Regions from separate parts of the Micromonospora sp. WMMD734 genome, predicted to be linked through region 2. Evidence: predicted binding sites of a transcription regulator. Region 2 holds the regulator's gene; the other holds the start of a gene.
What was found. Region 2 encodes HspR, which represses chaperone genes until heat shock. Its sites were predicted from a motif close to TTGAGTNNNNNNNACTCAA; they were not measured.
Positions count from the first base shown of each region.

Region 1: lon (endopeptidase La) is a predicted target of HspR. The motif match lies at 8,000-8,018, and genes of this name have one in related genera.

Region 1 covers NZ_JBMHMK010000001.1:1,842,893-1,852,047, forward strand. The annotation lists gene ACN267_RS07630 (STAS domain-containing protein) at 80-448, shown strand; gene ACN267_RS07635 (FKBP-type peptidyl-prolyl cis-trans isomerase) at 621-1,004, opposite strand; gene ACN267_RS07640 (DoxX family membrane protein) at 1,262-1,828, opposite strand; gene ACN267_RS07645 (CBS domain-containing protein) at 2,055-2,744, shown strand; gene ACN267_RS07650 (helical backbone metal receptor) at 2,766-3,482, opposite strand; gene ACN267_RS07655 (DICT sensory domain-containing protein) at 3,497-4,606, opposite strand; gene ACN267_RS07660 (hypothetical protein) at 4,749-5,621, shown strand; gene ACN267_RS07665 (hypothetical protein) at 5,943-7,238, shown strand; gene ACN267_RS07670 (histone-like nucleoid-structuring protein Lsr2) at 7,451-7,798, opposite strand; gene lon (endopeptidase La) at 8,042-9,155, shown strand, end outside.
Region 2 covers NZ_JBMHMK010000001.1:5,582,987-5,592,141, forward strand. The annotation lists gene clpB (ATP-dependent chaperone ClpB) at 1-2,512, opposite strand, end outside; gene ACN267_RS24115 (Fic family protein) at 2,707-3,759, shown strand; gene ACN267_RS24120 (hypothetical protein) at 3,817-4,098, opposite strand; gene ACN267_RS24125 (winged helix-turn-helix domain-containing protein) at 4,643-4,873, shown strand; gene ACN267_RS24130 (cation:proton antiporter regulatory subunit) at 5,003-5,503, shown strand; gene ACN267_RS24135 (cation:proton antiporter) at 5,509-6,714, shown strand; gene ACN267_RS24140 (hypothetical protein) at 6,890-7,321, shown strand; gene ACN267_RS24145 (hypothetical protein) at 7,407-7,664, opposite strand; gene ACN267_RS24150 (heat shock protein transcriptional repressor HspR) at 7,818-8,261, opposite strand; gene dnaJ (molecular chaperone DnaJ) at 8,290-9,155, opposite strand, start outside.

The sequences.
Region 1 (9,155 bases), 3.7 Mb from region 2:
TCCGGGGCGACCCTGGGACTACCCCGAAACCCGCCCTGGGCAGGGCGGAAACGTCAGAGGTGGGGGCTAGATTCGGGGCATGACGCAGGATGAGGAGCGGTTCCACGTGCGGCTGCGGGTGGCCGACGACGTGATCGAGGTGCGCGCGGCCGGTGAGATCGACATCGCCACCGTCGGCGCGTTCCGGGCCGCCCTCTGGGCCGCGCCGGCCCGCCCGCTGCTCCGGCTGGATCTCTCCGGGGTCCGGTTGCTGTCCGCCGCCGGGGTGCGGGCGCTGGTCGCCGCCCACCTGCGGGTCCGGGCCCGGGGCGGTGAGCTGGTGGTGGTCGACCCCGATCCGGTGGTCGCCCGGGTGCTGCGGGTCGGCGGCCTGCACCGCGTCATCGCCGTCCGGCACGGCGACGTCCCGGTCGCGACCGGGTCCCGCCCGCTGGCCGCCTGCGCCTGACCGCAGGCCCGGCGACACCCGGCGGTGCCTGGAGCGGCAGGCGACCGGGGCAGCACCGGAGCCCGGCCGGGGCCGCGCCACCGGGTGCGGCGATCAGGCCGTGCGGCGGGGTGCGGCGATCAGGCCGTGCGGCGGCGGGGCCGCCGGGCGGTGCCGGCGGCCCCGACCGGCGTCAGCGCACGCCGAGCAGGTCGACCACGAAGACCAGGGTCTCGTTCGGCTTGATCACGCCGCCCGCGCCCCGGCTGCCGTAGCCCAGGTGCGGCGGGATGGTGAGCCGACGGCGACCGCCGACCTTCATCCCCACCACGCCCTGGTCCCAGCCGGCGATGACCTGACCGCCGCCGAGCGGGAACTCGAACGCCTCGCCCCGGTTCCAGGACGCGTCGAACTCGCGGCCGGTGGAGTGGGCCACCCCCACGTAGTGCACGTTGGCGAGCTGGCCGGGACGCGCCTCCGGGCCCTCCCCGACGGTGATGTCCTCGATCACCAGGTCGGCCGGGGCCGCCCCCTCGATCGGGCCGATCTCCGGCTTGCCTGCCTGGGGCGTGTTCATCTGCTGTTCTCCTCTGTCGTCACCCGGTCGTCCGGACGGTGTCGATCCTGCCCGATCGGGGCACCCCGGCTGCCGTGGGCCCCGCCGACCGGGCCCGCGCGTCGCGGGACCGACGCGCGTCGCGGGCCGCGCGACGTGGGACCCGGCACGCGCGCAGGACCCCGCACCTGCGGGGTCTTGCGCGGACACGGCAGGGGCGTCACCGTGGCGGTGACGCCCCTGCCGGTCGGTCGACCACCCGGGCTGGGTGGGACCGGTCACCTGAGCCAGCCGAACCGGCGGACCAGCGGGAGGGTGGCCCAGATCCGGCCGAGGCCGAGGGTGTTCCCCGCGCCGACCAGGGCGAGGCCGGCCAGCACCGCGGCGTAGATCAGGTGGTCGTCCATGAAGGGGTTGTTCTCGGGGGGAAGGACGGCGGTCCACATCAGCACCATGAGCAGACCCCCGGCGACGGCGGCGATCCGCATCCCGATGCCGAGCAGCAGGGCCACCCCGATCCCGGCCAGACCGATCATGAACAGCCAGTCGGCCCAGGCCGCCCCGGCGATGTCCTGGTAGAGCCCCTGGAACGGGCCCTTCGCGCCGAAGGCGAGGAAACCCTTGGTCGGGCTGCCGCCGTTGATCCAGGCGTTCTTCGCGGCGGTCTCGTGGCCGAGGCCGAACAGCTTGTCCAGGAACGCCCAGAGGAAGATCCAGCCGAGGGCCAGCCGGGTTCCGGCCCAGACGTACCGGGCGGCCCGCTGGCGGGTGGTCTCGGTTCCGGCCACCGGTGCGATGGTCCTGGCGGTGGTGTTCCGCTCGATCGTCGCGGTCATGGTCTCCACGTCCCTTCTCTGCCTGGCACCGCACTTCCCGGTGGCAGTTACATTCCACGCCGGTCGGCGTCGCCCCGGCAGGGCCGACCGGTCCCTGCCGGTGCGGGACCTAAGTCCCCTGGCCCGGGCCTGCGGACGGGACCTTCGACCTCGGTGTCACCGGTCCACCCGCCCCTGTACCGGCCGGTCGGCACGGCCCTAGCGTCGGACGGGAGAACCGGGCGAGGAGGTCGTGATGAGGACGTGGCAGGTGGACGACGTGATGACCCGGGAGGTCGCCACGGTGGGGGAGGAGACCCCGTACCGGGTGATCGTCGACATCCTGATCCGCCGGGGCGTCAGCGCGGTGCCGGTGGTGGACGACTTCCGTCGGGTGCTGGGCGTGGTGTCCGAGGCGGACCTGCTGCACAAGGTGGAGCACTCCGGGGCGCAGGAGGAACGTCGGGTGTTCACCGGGCGGCGGCGTCGGGCGTCCCGGGAGAAGGCCGGGGCGCTGCTGGCGAAGGAGCTGATGACCGCGCCGGCCGTCACCACCTTCCCGGGGGCGTCGCTGCCGGCAGCGGCCCGGCTGATGGACCGGGAGGCGGTCAAGCGGCTGCCCGTCCTGGACGACCTGGGACGGCTGGTCGGCATCGTCACCCGCAGCGACCTGCTGCGGGTGCACCTACGCACCGACGCCGAGATCCGTGAGGACGTGGTGCAGGAGGTGCTGCGCCGGGTGCTGGCCGTGCGGGACGGGCTGGTCACCGTGCAGGTCCGCGACGGCGCGGTGCGGTTGGACGGCCGGCTCGACCGGCGGACCGCCGCCGAGCTGGCGGAGAAGCTCGCCGGCCAGGTCAGCGGCGTGGTCCAGGTCACCAGCACCATCGGGTACGACGTGGACGACGCCGGCCTGGTGGAGCGGGGCATCACCCCGGTGGCCTGACCCGCCTCCCGGCCGCCGGGGTCAGACCGGGGTGGCGAGTTGGGCGGCGAGCAGGGCCGGCGCCTCGGCCAGCGACGGGCCGTACCAGGTGAGGTGGCGGCCGGAGACCAGCGCGCAGCGGACACCGGGGAAGGCGTCCGGCCCGTCGTCGGCGGTGAACGCGTAGGGCTCGTCGGGAAGGACCACCAGGTCGGGCCGGCGGGCCCGCAGCGCGTCGAGGTCGGGACGCGGATACCGGTCCGGGTCGTCGTCGTACACGTTGACCACGCCGAGGCGGCGCAGCACGTCCCCGGCGAAGGTGTCCCCGCCGAGCACCACCCACGGCCGCCGCCACACCGGAACCACCGCCCGCCGGGGGCGGTCGGGGACGGCGGGCGCGGCCCACGCCCGGCGGGCGTCGAGCAGCCAGCCGGGCTCCCCGGTCACCCCCAGCGCGGCGAGCACCCCGGCCAACTCGTCGAGGGCCTGCGGCACGGTCCGGGGATAGGTGACCAGCACCGGCACCCCGGCCGCGGTGAGGGTGTCCGCGTCGGCGCGGCGGTTCTCCTCCACGTTGAGCAGCACCAGGTCAGGCCGCAGCGCCCGGACCCGGTCCAGGTCGGGGTACTTGCTGCCGCCGACCCGGGCGACGTCCAGCCCCGCCGGGTGCACGCACCAGTCGGTCGCGCCGACCAGCAGCTCCGGCGCGGTCACCGCCACCGCCTCGGTCAGCGACGGCACCAGCGAGACCACCCGCACGTCGTCCCCCGTCCTCAGTGGGCGCTGCTGGCGACGGTCTCCCGGGCCACCGTGGCCACCGGCACGCCCTCCCGGGCCGCCCACTGCACGGCGTGCCGCACCTCGGCCACCGGCAACGGCCGCCGGTCGGTCACGGTGACCGCCGTGTGCACCGCGAAGGACACGAACGGGTACGACCTGGCCAGCCCGGCCACGCAGTCGTGCACCTGACCGGCCACCGCCAGCGCCTCCTCGCGGGTCAACGCCGGCAGCACCAGCAGGTACTCGTCGGGGGTGAGGCGGACGGCCCGGTCGACCGGGCGCAGCGGGGCGGTCAGCGCGGCGATCAGGGCCTGCGCCTCGCGTGCCGCGCTGCGGCGTCCGAACCGTTCCGGGGCGCCGGCCGGCTCACCGACGCGCACCCCGATCAGGGCCACCGGCAGGGTGCCGGTGGCGGTGATCCCGTCCACCCCGGTCCAGCGGCGCAGCGTCGGCTCGTCCACCAGCCCCGACGGGCCGTCCTCCGGCTCGGCGTGCCGGCCCGGCCCGTTGTGGTGGGCCCGCTCGGCGCGGTCGGCCATCAGCCGCAACGCCGCCTCGGCCCGGCTCTCCCCGGGGGTCGCCGGCAGGTCCCGGACCCGGTGCAGCACCTGGTCGACGGCGGTCAACGCGGCCGGGGGAAGCCGGTCGCCGAGCTGCGCGCGCAGCCGGATCACCTCGTGCAACGCCTCGTCGCGGCGGAACCCCCAGCGGCCGGCGAAGAGCCGCCCCTGCTCCAGGGTGTCGGCCGGCACCACCTCCCGGCGGTCCCGGGCCACCAGGCTCGCCCCGAACCGGGGGGTCAGCGCCACCACGCTCCACTCCCGGGCCAGCTCCTCGGTGTCGTCGATCGTCACCGGGTACGCCCCGGCGGGCAGCTCCGGCGGTGTCTGCCCGACCAGCCCGACCACGGTGACCGCCGCGCCGGCCGCGATCCGGGCGTAGCGTTCCCGCTCCCGCTGGAAGTACGGCATCCGCTGGAACAGGGCGATCACCACCAGCGGGCCGTCCTCGGCGGTGGCCAGCGCCGACCGCTCGATGGCGTGGGAGACCGTGACGAGACTCCGCTTGGTCATCAGTTCCGGGGCCGGTCCGTCGTGCAGCACCCCGTGAGCGTAGAGATCGCGCCCGGGGCGCACCAACCGCCTGGTGCCGGGTCCGTCGTCCGAACCGGCGGGGTGGTGATCGCCCTCGACGTCCTAGACTCGGCCGGTCACCCTCGCCTGCCACGGACGGACCGACCGCACGATGACGCGTACCGCCACCGATGACGACGCCCGGCTGCGGCCGGTGCCGACCGGTGCCGCGCCGCTGTTCGTCCGGGCCGGTCAGGCCGTGTACGCCGCCCGCCGGCTCGGCGACCTGGTGACGCGCCGACCGGCCGGGGTCACCGGGCACCAGTGGAGTTCCGCCCTGCGCGAGGAGTTCGACCACGTCGTCTGCGCGGCCGACACCGGTGTGCCGCTGTTCGCCCTGACCGTCGGACCGACCGCGCCCCCCGGGTCGGCCGGGCAGCGGGCCGGGCGGATGGCCGCCGCGGTGTGCGCCGCCGTGGGCCTGCCGGTGCTGCGGATCGGCTCGCCGACGCTGCGGGCCGCCGGGCACGGCCGGCGCATCGTCACGTACGTCATCGACGCGCGCGCCTACGCCGCCGGGGCTGCCCCGGACGGGTCGGACGACGCCCCGGTGGACTTCCGGGACATCGTCGGGCGGCTGCCGGACGGACGTACCGGGCCGGTCAACGACCTCGGCGCGTTGTCCCGGGCGGCGGCCGTCGAGGCGTACGTGTCGCGGCGGCTCAGCGACCCGATCGTGCGCGGGTTGCACGTGCGCTGGGGCGACGGGACGGCCGAGGGGTGGAGCTGGGTCGAGGTGCGTCCCGGCCGGTGCCTGGTGGAGCGGGTCACGGTGCACGAGGCGCGGCTGCGCTGCGGGGTGGACCCGGGCCGGCTGGCCGAGGATCTCGCCGCGGTGGCGGTGGGCGACCGGCTGGCCGGGGCGCAGGACGAGGAACCGGCCCTGCTCGACCGGGACGACCTGCGTCGGCAGATCCGCGCGTTGCGGGACCAGCGCGACGAGTTGGCCGCCCCGTTCGCGTTCGATCACCTCTGCGTGGACTGACCGCCGTCGAAACGCCCCGCCGCCGAACGACCGGCCGTCATTTTCCGGCGACGGTTGGTGACATTGCGGCCGGCCCGGAAAACGGTCCGGGATTCCTCGATCCGCGTTGAACCTTCGCCGATGCCGGCCCGTACCTAAGCGGGAATGGACAGGATCTTCCCAGCCGCGCCACCCGACGCGGCGGACGGTGCGGAAAGGCATCGTCGGCCATCGACGTGCGACCGGAACGTCGCAGCGTCTCCGGCGGGGGTGACCGACCCGGAAAGGGTCTCCTCGTCGGGGGCGCGAGTCAGGTACCGGATCGAGAAGGAGAGCAATTCGATGCGCAGGTCCACAGGGGCACGCCGGTCATCCGGTAACGCGCGGAGCAAGCGGCTGCTGGCGGCGGTCGGTGCGCTCGTCGTCTTCGGCGGTATCGCCGCCGTCACCCAGATCTCCTCGGCCGGGGACAAGCCGAGGCAGCAGACCCGCAACGTCTCGTCGGCCTGCGTCGCACCGAGCCCCGGTGCCACCTCGCCGAGCGGGCGCGGCAGCACCACCCAGACGTGGCAGAACGGCAGGTGGGTCCGTAACCACTGGGGTGACGGCCAGATGTCCGTCGCCGAGTGCCAGGCGGTCAAGGCCGGCAACGCGCCGGTGACCACGCTGGCCTCGACGGTGGCCTGCCCGGAGGTGACCCCCCGGCTGCCGCAGATCCCGGCCCAGGCCAAGGCCGAGGTGGACAAGGAACTCGCCCTGCTCAAGACCCAGATCGACGACGCCAACAAGCGGTTGGCGGCCGAGGGGCGCAACGGTAAGGCGTTCATCGACAACGCCATCCTCGGCCCGCTGGCCGACAAGCGCCGGTCGGCGCTGAACCGGATCGCCACCGCGATCGGCCGCTTCGCCCAGCGTCCGCAGGGTCTGGAGCAGCTCGCCGGCTGCCAGGTGGCCGCCGCGGCCAACAACGGCGGCAACAACAACGGCCAGAACGGCAACAACGGCGGCCAGAACAACAACGGCGGCAACAACGGCGGCCAGAACGGCAACAACAACGGCCAGAACGGCAACAACGGCAACAACGGCAACGCCCTGGGCGTGCTGGCCAAGGACTGCGCCAACAGCCGGTTGCAGCCGCACGACGGCTTCCAGAACGGCAACCGGTGCGTCAGCACCGCGTTCGGCGAGGTGGGCGCGGCGGCCAACAACCCGTCGCTGCTGATCACCCAGTTCCCCAACCAGGTGCAGCGCAACCAGGCCTTCACCCTGAAGGTCTCCACCCGCAACCTGGTCCGTGACCGGTTCCTGGCGGCCGGCCAGGGTGGCTACTACCTGGAGAGTTCGGTGCTCAACGGTCAGGGCCTGACCCGCGGTCACTTCCACACCGCCTGCCGGATGCTCCAGAACACCAACCAGGCCCCCTCGAACCCGCAGGACGTGCCGGCGTTCTTCGTGGCCACCGAGGACGGCAAGGGCGGCAACCAGGCCGACGACGTGACCATCCAGATCCCGGGCCTGCCGCAGTCGGGTACGGCGCAGTGCGCGGTCTGGGCCGGTGACGGCTCGCACCGGGTGCCGATGATGGAGCGGGCCAACCAGACCCCCGCCTTCGACGTGGTGCGTATCCGGGTCAACTGACCCGACGGGCGACGACTGCGGGCCATCCCGGAAACCTCCGGGATGGCCCGCAGTTCCGTTCCCGCCGGGTGCGCCGGCGGGCCGGGCAGCCTACCGGCAGATGTTTTCGGTGTGGGGTCGCCGGGTGGAAACTGTGGACACGGCAAAAACGCCGGGGTCACGCTGATATCCCAGCGTGACCCCGGCGTGTCCGTTCGTGGTCCGGCTCGTCGTCAGCGGCTCTTCCACGCCTCCACGACCGAGACCGGGATGCGCCCGCGCTCGGAGATTTCGTGTCCGTTCTTGGTGGCCCATTCCCGGATGGCACGGTTCTGCTCGCGATCCATTCCCGAGACGCCGGGCCGGGCCGGGCGGCGGGCCGGGCGACCGGCCTCGACGGCGCCCCGGCCCATTCGACGGCCAGCGGTGATGTAGGCGTCGAGGGCCTTGCGCAGCACCCCCGCGTTCTCGTCGGAGAGGTCGATGGTGTACGCCGCCCCATCCAGGCTGAACTCGACGGTCCGATCGGCCTTTCCGCCGTCGAGGTCGTCGGTCAGAACGGTGATTACTTTCCTTGCCATCGCCATTACTCCCTGTGGTGATCGGGGTGTGCTAAGAGTTTGACGTATCTGGCGGCAAATCCGCAACAATATGCCTTGCTTTCATTTGGCGGGTCGCGTCAATCCTGGGAAATCCGGGTGCGGCCAATGCTGGCCGGCGGTGGCGGTACGGCTGGGATGTGTCCTGGGTCACAGGTCGGAACACGGGGCACGGTTTGTGACTTGAGTGAGACACGCTCAACCTCAAGTGATGGCAGGTGTCCGATGGCAACCCTTCCGGTACTTCCCCTGACCGACGTCGTCCTGCTGCCCGGCATGGTCATCCCGGTGACCCTCGACCCGACCACCCAGGCCGCCGTCGACGCCGCCCGGGCCAGTGGCGACAAGACCCTGCTCGCCGTACCCCGCATCGACGGCGAGTACGGCCCCGTCGGCACGATCGCCACCATCGAGAAGGTGGGCCGCCTGCCCGACGGTGAGCCCGCCGCCGTGGTGCGCGGCCTCGCCCGCGCCCGGATCGGCTCCGGCGTCCCCGGACCCGGCGCGGCCCTCTGGGTGGAGGCCACCCGGCTCGACGAACCCGCCCCCGCCGGCCGCGCCCGCGACCTGGCCCGCGAGTACCGCGCCCTGATGACCTCGGTGCTCCAGCAGCGGGGCGCCTGGCAGGTCATCGACGCGATGGAGCGGATGACCGACCTGTCCGAACTGGCCGACGCGGCCGGCTACGCGCCGTGGCTCAGCCTGGCGCAGAAGACCGAACTGCTCGCCGCGCCGGACGTCACCGCCCGGCTGGAACTGCTCGTCGGCTGGGTGAAGGACCACCTGGCCGAGCAGGAGGTCACCGAACAGATCAACAGCGACGTCCGGGAGGGGCTGGAGAAGTCCCAGCGGGAGTTCCTGCTCCGCCAGCAACTCGCCGCGATCCGCAAGGAACTCGGCGAGGACGAGCCGGACGGCTCCGCCGACTACCGCTCCCGGGTCGAGTCGGCCGACCTGCCGGACAGGGTCCGCGAGGCGGCGCTGCGCGAGGTCGGCAAGCTGGAGCGGGCCAGCGACGCCTCACCCGAGGCGGGCTGGATCCGCACCTGGCTGGACACGGTGCTGGAGATGCCGTGGAACACGCGCACCGAGGACAACACCGACCTGACGGCGGCGCGGGCGGTGCTCGACGCCGACCACGCCGGCCTGGCCGACGTCAAGGACCGCATCCTGGAGTACCTCGCGGTGCGTAACCGTCGTGCCGAGCGCAACCTCGGCGTGGTCGGCGGACGCGGCTCCGGCGCGGTGCTCGCCCTCGCCGGCCCGCCCGGCGTCGGCAAGACCAGCCTCGGCGAGTCGGTGGCCCGCGCGCTGGGCCGCAACTTCGTCCGGGTCTCCC
Region 2 (9,155 bases):
CCAGCAGGGCCTTGGCGAGTTGGTCGCCGATGGCCGACTGGACCAGCCGGCGCAGCGGCCGGGCACCGTAGATCGGGTCGTATCCGTGCTCGGCGAGCCAGGTCCGGGCGGTTTCGCTGACGTCCAGCGCCAACCGGCGGTCGCCGAGCCGACGACGTAGCCGGTCGAGCTGGATGTCGACGATCGACCGCAGGTCGTCCCCGCGCAGCGCGGCGAAGACCACGATGTCGTCGAGCCGGTTGAGGAACTCCGGCTTGAAGTGCGAGCGGACCACCGCGAGCACCCCCTCGCGGCGCTGCTCGTCGGCGAGCGTCAGATCGCTGATCACCGACGACCCCAGGTTGGAGGTCAGGATCAGGATCGCGTTGCGGAAGTCGACGGTACGCCCCTGGCCGTCGGTGAGCCGACCGTCGTCGAGCACCTGGAGCAGGATGTCGAAGACGTCCGGGTGGGCCTTCTCCACCTCGTCGAGCAGGATCACCGAGTAGGGGCGGCGACGCACCGCCTCGGTGAGCTGACCGCCCTCCTCGTAGCCGACGTAGCCGGGCGGGGCACCGACCAGGCGGGCGACGGAGTGCTTCTCGCCGTACTCGCTCATGTCGATGCGGACCATGGCCCGCTCGTCGTCGAAGAGGAACTCGGCGAGCGCCTTGGCCAGCTCGGTCTTGCCGACGCCGGTGGGGCCGAGGAACAGGAAGCTGCCGGTGGGGCGGTCCGGGTCGGCGACGCCGGCCCGCGCCCGGCGTACCGCGTCGGAGACGGCGCCGACGGCCTCGGCCTGGCCGACGACCCGGCCGCCCAGCGACTCCTCCATCCGCAGCAGCTTGGCCGTCTCGCCCTCCAGCAGCCGGCCGGCCGGGATGCCCGTCCAGGAGGCGACGACGGCGGCGATGTCGTCCGCGCCGACCTCCTCCTTGAGCATCGCGCCGTCGGCCTGGAGCCGGGCCAGTTCCTCCTCCGCCGTCGCCAGGTCGGCCTTGAGCGCCGGAATCCGGCCGTAGCGCAGCTCGGCGGCGCGTTCCAGCTCGCCGTCGCGTTCGGCCCGCTCGGCCTCACCGCCGAGGCGTTCCAGCTCCTCCTTGGCGGTGGAGAGCTTGGTGATGTGGCTCTTCTCGGTCTGCCAGCGCTCGGACAGCGCGGTGAGCTGCTCGCGCTTGTCGGCCAACTCCTTGCGCAGCCGCTCCAGCCGCTCGGCGGAGGCGGCGTCGGGCTCCTTGGCCAGCGCCATCTCCTCGATCTCCAGCCGGCGTACCGCCCGCTCAATCTCGTCCACCTCGACCGGCCGGGAGTCGATCTCCATCCGGAGCCGGGACGCGGACTCGTCGACCAGGTCGATCGCCTTGTCCGGCAGGAACCGGTCGGTGATGTACCGGTCGGACAGCGACGCGGCGGCGACCAGGGCGGCGTCGGTGATCCGGACGCCGTGGTGCACCTCGTAGCGTTCCTTGAGGCCGCGCAGGATGCCGATGGTGTCCTCGATGGTCGGCTCGCCGACCAGCACCGGCTGGAAGCGACGCTCCAGCGCCGGGTCCTTCTCGATGTGCTCGCGGTACTCGTCGAGCGTCGTCGCGCCGACCATCCGCAGCTCACCGCGCGCCAGCATCGGCTTGAGCATGTTGCCGGCGTCCATCGAGCCTTCGCCCTTGCCCGCGCCGACCACGGTGTGCAGCTCATCGAGGAAGGTGATGACCTGGCCGTTCGAGTTCTTGATCTCCTCCAGGACGGACTTGAGCCGCTCCTCGAACTGGCCCCGGTACTGCGCCCCGGCGACCATCGCACCGAGGTCGAGCGAGACCAGCTTCTTGTCCCGCAGCGACTCGGGCACGTCGCCGGCCACGATCCGCTGGGCCAGGCCCTCGACGATCGCGGTCTTGCCGACGCCGGGCTCGCCGATCAGCACCGGGTTGTTCTTGGTACGCCGGGAGAGCACCTGGATCACCCGACGGATCTCCGAATCCCGGCCGATCACCGGGTCGATCTTGCCGTCCCGGGCGCTGGCGGTGAGGTCGACGCCGTACTTGGCCAGCGCCTGGTAGGTCTGCTCCGGGTCGGCGGTGGTGACCCGCCGGTCGCCGCCGCGCACCGTCGGGAACGCGGCGACCAGGTTCTCCTCGGTGGCCCCGGCGGTCTTCAGCGCGTTGGACACCGCGCCGCCCACCCGGGCCAGGCCGGCGAGCAGGTGCTCGGTGGAGGTGTACTCATCGCCGAGCGGCCGGGCGATCTGCTCGGCGGCGCCGATGGCGTTGACGAACTCGCGGGCCAGGGTGGGCTCGGCAATGCTGGAACCCCGGGCGGCGGGCAGCGCGTCGACCGAGCGCTGCGCGACCCGGCGCAGCTCGGCGGGGTCGGCACCCACGGCGCGCAGCAGGCCGGCGGCGGTGGAGCCGTCGGTGTCGAGCAGGGCCAGCAGCAGGTGCCAGGGTTCCACGGTGGCGTGACCACGCTGGTTGGCCAGCGCGACCGCACCGGTGATGGTTTCGCGGCTCTTGGTGGTGAGTCGTTCCGTGTTCATGGGCTCCCCCGGGATCGGCGTGTCCACTAGTAAGAGACACCATCAGAGTTGAGCCTATTCCACTCAACTCTGCCAACGTGGCGTGGGTCACATCCAGCCGGACCGGACACGCCGACCCGGCCCGGCGAAGTACCCAAGGAAACTAATAAACTAAATAATCTGCTTCTTCATTAGGCACTTTCCGGGAGTCTGCCGTGCTCAGCTTCGCCGACCTGGACCGTTGCATCGGTCATGTTCCCGGCCCGGTCGTAACGGCACTCGGCACGGTGGACGTCGGCCGAGGATCGGAGGATCTCTACCGCGACCAGCTACCTGGGCTGCTCAAGCAGTTGGCCGACCGCGCCCGGGTAGCGAGCATCACCGCCTCGTCGGCCATCGAGGGGATCGTCGTCAACGACAGCGCCCGGGCTGATCGCATCCTCGCCGGACGGGTAACCAACCTGAGAAGTCGCAGCGAGCAGGAGTTGGCCGGCTACCGGGACGCGCAGGACTACCTCTTCCAGGGTGCCTGGCGACCGCTGAATCCCGGCCTCCTGCTCCATCTGCACAAGTTGCTCTTCGCCCACACCGCCGCGCCAGGCGGTCAGTTCAAAACTGAGGACAACGTCGTCGTCGACCGCACCGCCACCGGCGAAGTGACTGTCCGCATCCGCCCCGTACGAGCGTCGGACACGCCCTACTTCGTGGCCGAACTGATCGAGCGTTACACCGCCGAGAGGACAGCGCGACGTCACCATCCGGTGCTCCTCGTCGGCCTCTTCGTGCTCGATCTCCTCGTCGTGCACCCCTTCGAGGACGGCAACGGCCGGGTGACCCGGGCACTCACCAACGCGCTGCTGATGGATGCCGGCTACTCGGTGTCGAGGTACGTCAGCCTGGAGCACCAGATCGCCGTGAGCGCGGACGGCTACTACCAGGCACTGCTGGACTCGACCCACGGCTGGCATGACGGCGAGGCCGATCCCTGGCCGTGGCTCACCTACTTCGTCAACATCCTGGCGAACGCCTACCGCACGTTCGCCGAACGAGCTGCATCGGATCGGGCGGACGGTTCGAAGCAGGACCGGGTGCTCGACTACGTGCTCCACCACGCTCCGCGCATCTTCCGGGTCGCCGACATCCGCACGGCGCTGCCCGGCATCAGTGATCCGACGATCCGCGTCGTGCTGGACCGCCTACGTCGTGAGGGCGCGATCGCTTCGGAGGGGCTGGGCCGGGCGGCAGCTTGGCGGCGCCTGCCGTCCTGATACGGCGGAAGGCGCCCGCCGGTCGAGAGGCAGACAGGGGCTCACAGTCAGCTCAGGTCAACGGGGCGGGCGGGCGGCGTTCGGTGGCCAACGGGGCAGGCGAGAGGTGCAGGGGGTCTCGTGGTCGGCCCGGAGCACGCACCGCCGACCACTGTCCAGCCGGTTGTCGCAGAAGACGCGGTGGCGTACCCCCTGATCGTCCTCGGCGGAGACGGTGGTCTCGCCGGGGTCGACGTGGGCGAGGAAGGCCAGCGAGCGGGCCGCCGTCCGGGCCAGCACCTTGGCCCGCGCCAGGTCCGCAGCGACCACCGGCAGGTGTACGACATACCGCCCGGTCATGCCTCCCCACCCGCCCGACCCGGCTCACGCCACCCCGGACGGGCCGAAGCAATATCGGCCCAATGGCGGTATAGCGATGGCTCGGACACCGCACTATCGCCCCAACTGAGTTGACCATGGTCGAGCTTCGACGGTGGGTGCGGCGACTCGTACGCCATGGCGCTCCTTCGCTGGACAGTTCGGTGTCGCGGTGCTGGATGGGCAGCCCGGCCGCGCTGTCGGCTCGGCCGGACTGCCCGCCCTGCCGCCGTCGCAGCCCACTTCGGCATTACGACGACAGGGCCGCTTTCGCATGGACGCCGCCGACGCGGCCCATGTCGATCTCAGGGCTGGCACGACTGACGCATCTTCTGGCCCAGTCGTGCCAGCCCACGGAGCCAACCGGAGGCCGGTTTGCCTACCAGGCTTTCCGCCGAAGGACCCGCCGAAGCAACATACAATGCAAAGCATCGGAAGACAACTACTCACCATGCAAAGCACGCGAAGTGTTGGCGGGTCGCGTGCCGCCATGGGAGGATCTTGGGGCCTACCAGGAGTTGCCGCCATGCCCCGAGTTTCCGACCGTCAGCGCATCGCCCAGGACATCCGCGACAAGATCGCCTCCGGCGAGTACTCGCCGGGCGACAAGTTGCCATCCCTACGTGAGTTGATCGCGCACTACGAGGTTTCCGCCGAACCCGTGCGCTCCGCACTGCTGATCCTTCAGGCGGAGGGCCTCATCGAAGGCCACCAGGGCAAGGGAACCTACGTCACACCGCGCCGAACCTCCCCCTGATCCCTCAGCGCGGGTCGGGGTTACCGACCGGCGAGCCGGCGACCACAGGCGGTGCCGGCCGGAAAGCGCTCACCAGCAGCACAGACGTCCAGCAGGCCCAGCTTGGGCGCAGGGTATAGCCTCTCGTCCGTGCGAGTACGTGTCGAACAGACCGCCCTTCCGGGAATCGGCGTCCGTCATGACCTGATGACGGAGTCCGGCCGCCGGCTCGGTGTGGTCTCCCACCGCAATGGCCGCCGCGACCTGGTCCTCTACGACCCGGACGACCCCGACTCCTGTCAGCACGACATCCCGCTGACCGACGACGAGGCCGAGGCGCTTGCCGACATCCTCGGCGCGTCGCTGATGCTGGGTCAGCTCTCCGGTCTGCGCGAGCAGGCGGCCGGGCTGCTCACCGAGCAGATCGCCATCCCGGCGGGGTCGAAGTACGTCAACAAGCGGCTCGGTGACACCAAGGCACGCACCCGGACCAGCGCCTCGATCGTGGCGGTGCTGCGGCAGGGCGAGGTCAACGTCTCGCCCGATCCCACCTTCCGCTTCGCGGCCGGTGACGTGGTGGTCGTGGTCGGCACCCGGCAGGGTCTCGACGGGGTGACCGCCATTCTCGCCGACAGTGACCCGGACGGCTGAGGCGGATGCACGAAACCACAACTCTACTGGTCGAGGTCGGCGCTCTCCTGCTGCTGCTCGGGCTGCTCGGTCGGCTCAGCCGCCGGTTCGGTGTCTCCCCCATCCCGCTCTACCTGCTCGCCGGCCTCGCGTTCGGCCACGGCGGTCTGCTGCCGCTGGCCGCGAGCGAGGAGTTCTTCGCCGTCGGCGCCGAGATCGGCGTCATCCTGCTGCTGGTCATGCTCGGCCTGGAATACAGCGCAAACGAGCTGGTCGGCAACCTGCGCTCGGCGGCCCCGGCCGGCCTGATCGACGCGGTCCTCAACGCCCTGCCCGGGTTCGGCTTCGCGCTGCTGCTCGGCTGGGGCTGGGTGGCGGCCGTGGTGCTCGGCGGCATCACCTGGATCTCGTCCTCCGGGGTGATCGCCAAGGTGCTCGGCGACCTTGGCCGGGTCGGTAACCGGGAAACCCCGGTCATCCTCTCCGTGCTGGTCATCGAGGATCTCGCGATGGCGCTCTACCTGCCGCTGGTGACCGCGCTGCTGGCCGGCGTGGGCCTGGTCAAGGGCGGCGTGGCGCTGGGCATCGCGGTGCTCACCGTGGTGGTCGTGCTGGTCGTCGCCATCCGCTTCGGTCACCTGATCTCCGCCGCCCTGTCGGCGAAGGACCCGGAGGCGCTGCTGCTCGGGGTGCTCGGCCTGACCCTGCTGGTGGCCGGGATCGCCGCCCGGCTCCAGGTCTCCGCCGCCGTCGGGGCGTTCCTGGTCGGCATCGCCCTGTCCGGGCCGGTGGCGCACCACGCCACCGAACTGCTCTCCCCGCTGCGGGACCTGTTCGCCGCCGTCTTCTTCGTCTTCTTCGGCCTGGTCACCGACCCCCGGGACATGCCGCCGGTGCTGCTGCCCGCGTTGCTGCTGGCCGTGGTCACCATGGGGACGAAGCTGGTCACCGGCTACCTGGCGGCCCGGCGGGCCGGGATCGCCGAGCCCGGCCGGTGGCGGGCCGGTTTCGCCCTGATGCCCCGTGGTGAGTTCTCCATCGTCATCGCCGGTCTGGCGGTCGCCGCCGGCACCGTCGAACCCAAGCTGGCCGCGCTCGCCACGGCGTACGTGCTGATCACCGTGGTCACCGGCCCGATGCTCGCCCGGCTGCCCGACATGCCCTGGTTCAAGCAGCGGGTCCGGCGGCGGATCGCCGCCCGCCAGGCCCGGCCGGTGCCGGCCACGGACTGAGTTTCGCCTGGCCAGGTCGACCGCGCGGGTCGGCCTGGCCAGGGCGTCCGTTGCCGAATTGCTTCCCGGCAGGTCTTCCGCCGGCCGGGGGCGGCGGCTAGCGTTGCGCCCCAGCAGGCCAGGGGCTCGTGGGCGGACGGAGGCATCCCGCGGGCGTGAGCGGGAAGGTTGCCGGGTGAGCGCGCACGGTCCGACGTTCCGCGGCTTCGCCAACCCTGTCGACCCGTCACCGGCGGAGTTGCGGGCCTGGGCGTACCAGCCCGACTCGGTGCCGTTGACCTCACTGCCCCAGGACTGGGACCTGCTGGTGGCGGGTGACCACCTGGTGCTCACCCTCTTCGAGCTGGCCCGGGACCCGGCCTGCCCGGCCCGCCGGTTCGCCCTGCACTGCCTCTACATCTACGCCGCCGACGGAATCCGGACGAAGTTCCGCGCCCACCCCCGGCGTCGGTTCCGCAAGCTGGTCGAGCAGGCCGAACGCGACGGCGACGAGTTGGTACGCAACTGGGCGCACAACAGCCGGATGCTGCTGGCCCGGGAGGAACTCTTCACCTACCACGACTGGTGCGAGGGCGGCCTGGTCCGGGACAACCGCCGCCTCGGCTGACGTCGCGGTCCGCCGGGCCCGACCCGCCCGTACGGCGAACGGGCCGGGACCCCCCGTGGGTCCCGGCCCGCACGTCGGCGGATCGTCAGTGTTGCGATCCGCCCTGGTCACGGCGTTTCGGCCCGGCCTTTTCCCGGTCCTTGCCGGGGGCGGGCCGGTCATCGAACCTGCCGTTCTTCACCGTGTCGGAGAACTTGCCCTGGGTGACCCGGTCGAACTTCTCCCGTACGTTCTCGGCCACCCGGTTGAGCCGTTCCTCCGCCTGCCGGGCCACCTTCTTCGCCGATTCCGCCACGATTCCCCCGCCGTCGGAGTCCGGATTGACCTGGTTGGGACTGATCACAGGCTAGCCGGAACGACAACCCCGCCGCCGGAAAACCCCGACCCCCGACCGGCGATCACCGCCGACCGTGAGGGAAACCCCTGCCCGGAGGGCCAGGCGGGGCGGGCCGGGCAGGCCGGGCCCGCCCCGAGCGACGGGACGGAACGGAAGGGATCAGCGGCCGGGGGCACGGCGGGGACGCCAGACCACCAGCGCCGTCGAGGTGCGGTTCGTGGGCACCAGGTCGCCCCGGGAGAACCCGCTGGCCAGCGTCTCCAGCTCGGCGATCCGCCGGTACGCGGCATCCAGTTCCGCCTCCAGCCGGGCCACCCGCTGCTGGGCCTGCTCCACCAGGCGTTCCAACCCGATGATCCGCTTCACCCCGGCCAGGTTGACGCCCTCGTCCTGGCTGAGCCGCTGCACCTCGCGCAGCAGGACGACGTCCCGCACGCTGTAGCGGCGACCGCCACCGGCCGCCCGGCCGGCCTGCACCAGGCCGAGCCGGTCGTACTGGCGCAGCGTCTGCGGGTGCATCCCCGCCATCCGTGCCGCAACCGAGATCATCAGCACCTTGGCCTCGTAGGCAGGGTCACCCGAACCGACGAACCCGTCCGACATCCCACTCACCTCCGCACCCGTCCACCGGTCAACCGACCCGACGCACCCGCGCGTCGAGATGTTCCCGGGCCGCCGGCGGCGTCGCCCCGGCGAACGACTCCAGCGCCGCCCGGGCCTCGTCCGACACCGTCGCCGGCACCACCACGTCCAGCGTGACCAGCAGGTCGCCGGCCCGCCCGTCCCGTCGTACGACACCCTTGCCCCGGGCCCGCAGCACCCGCCCGGACGGGGTGCCCGGCGGGACGCGCAGGGTCACCGCGCCGTCCAGCGTGGGTACCCGCAGGTCGGTGCCGAGCACCGCCTCGGCGAAGGTGATCGGCACGGCCAGCGTCAGGTCGTCACCGGTACGCCCGAACAGGTCGTCGGGGCGGACCTTCACCTGCACGAACAGGTCGCCCGCCGGCCCGCCGCGCTGCCCCGGCTCGCCCCGCCCGGCCAGTCTGATCCGCTGGCCGTCGGCCACCCCGGCGGGGAACCGGACGTTGAGCGTGCGGGCCTTGGTGACCCCGCCGGTGCCCTGGCACTCGGGGCACTTCTCCTCGACGACCGTCCCGACACCCTGGCAGTTGCGGCACGGCTCGGAGAAGCTGAACGAGCCCTGGTCCCGGGTGGTCACCCCGGCACCGTGGCAGACCGGGCAGGCGGTCGGCTGGGTGCCCGGCTTCGCGCCGTTGCCGTGGCAGGTGTCGCAGACCCCCGGCGCGCGCAACGTCAACGGCAGGGTGACACCCCGGACGGCGTCGCCGAAGTCGAGGGCAACCTCGGTCTCCACGTCCCGGCCCCGGGCCGGACCACGCGCCCGGGTCGGGCCGGCACCACCGCCACCGCCGGAGAAGATCGAACTGAACAGGTCGGTGAAGCCGCCGCCACCGAACCGGTTGTCCCCGCCACCGC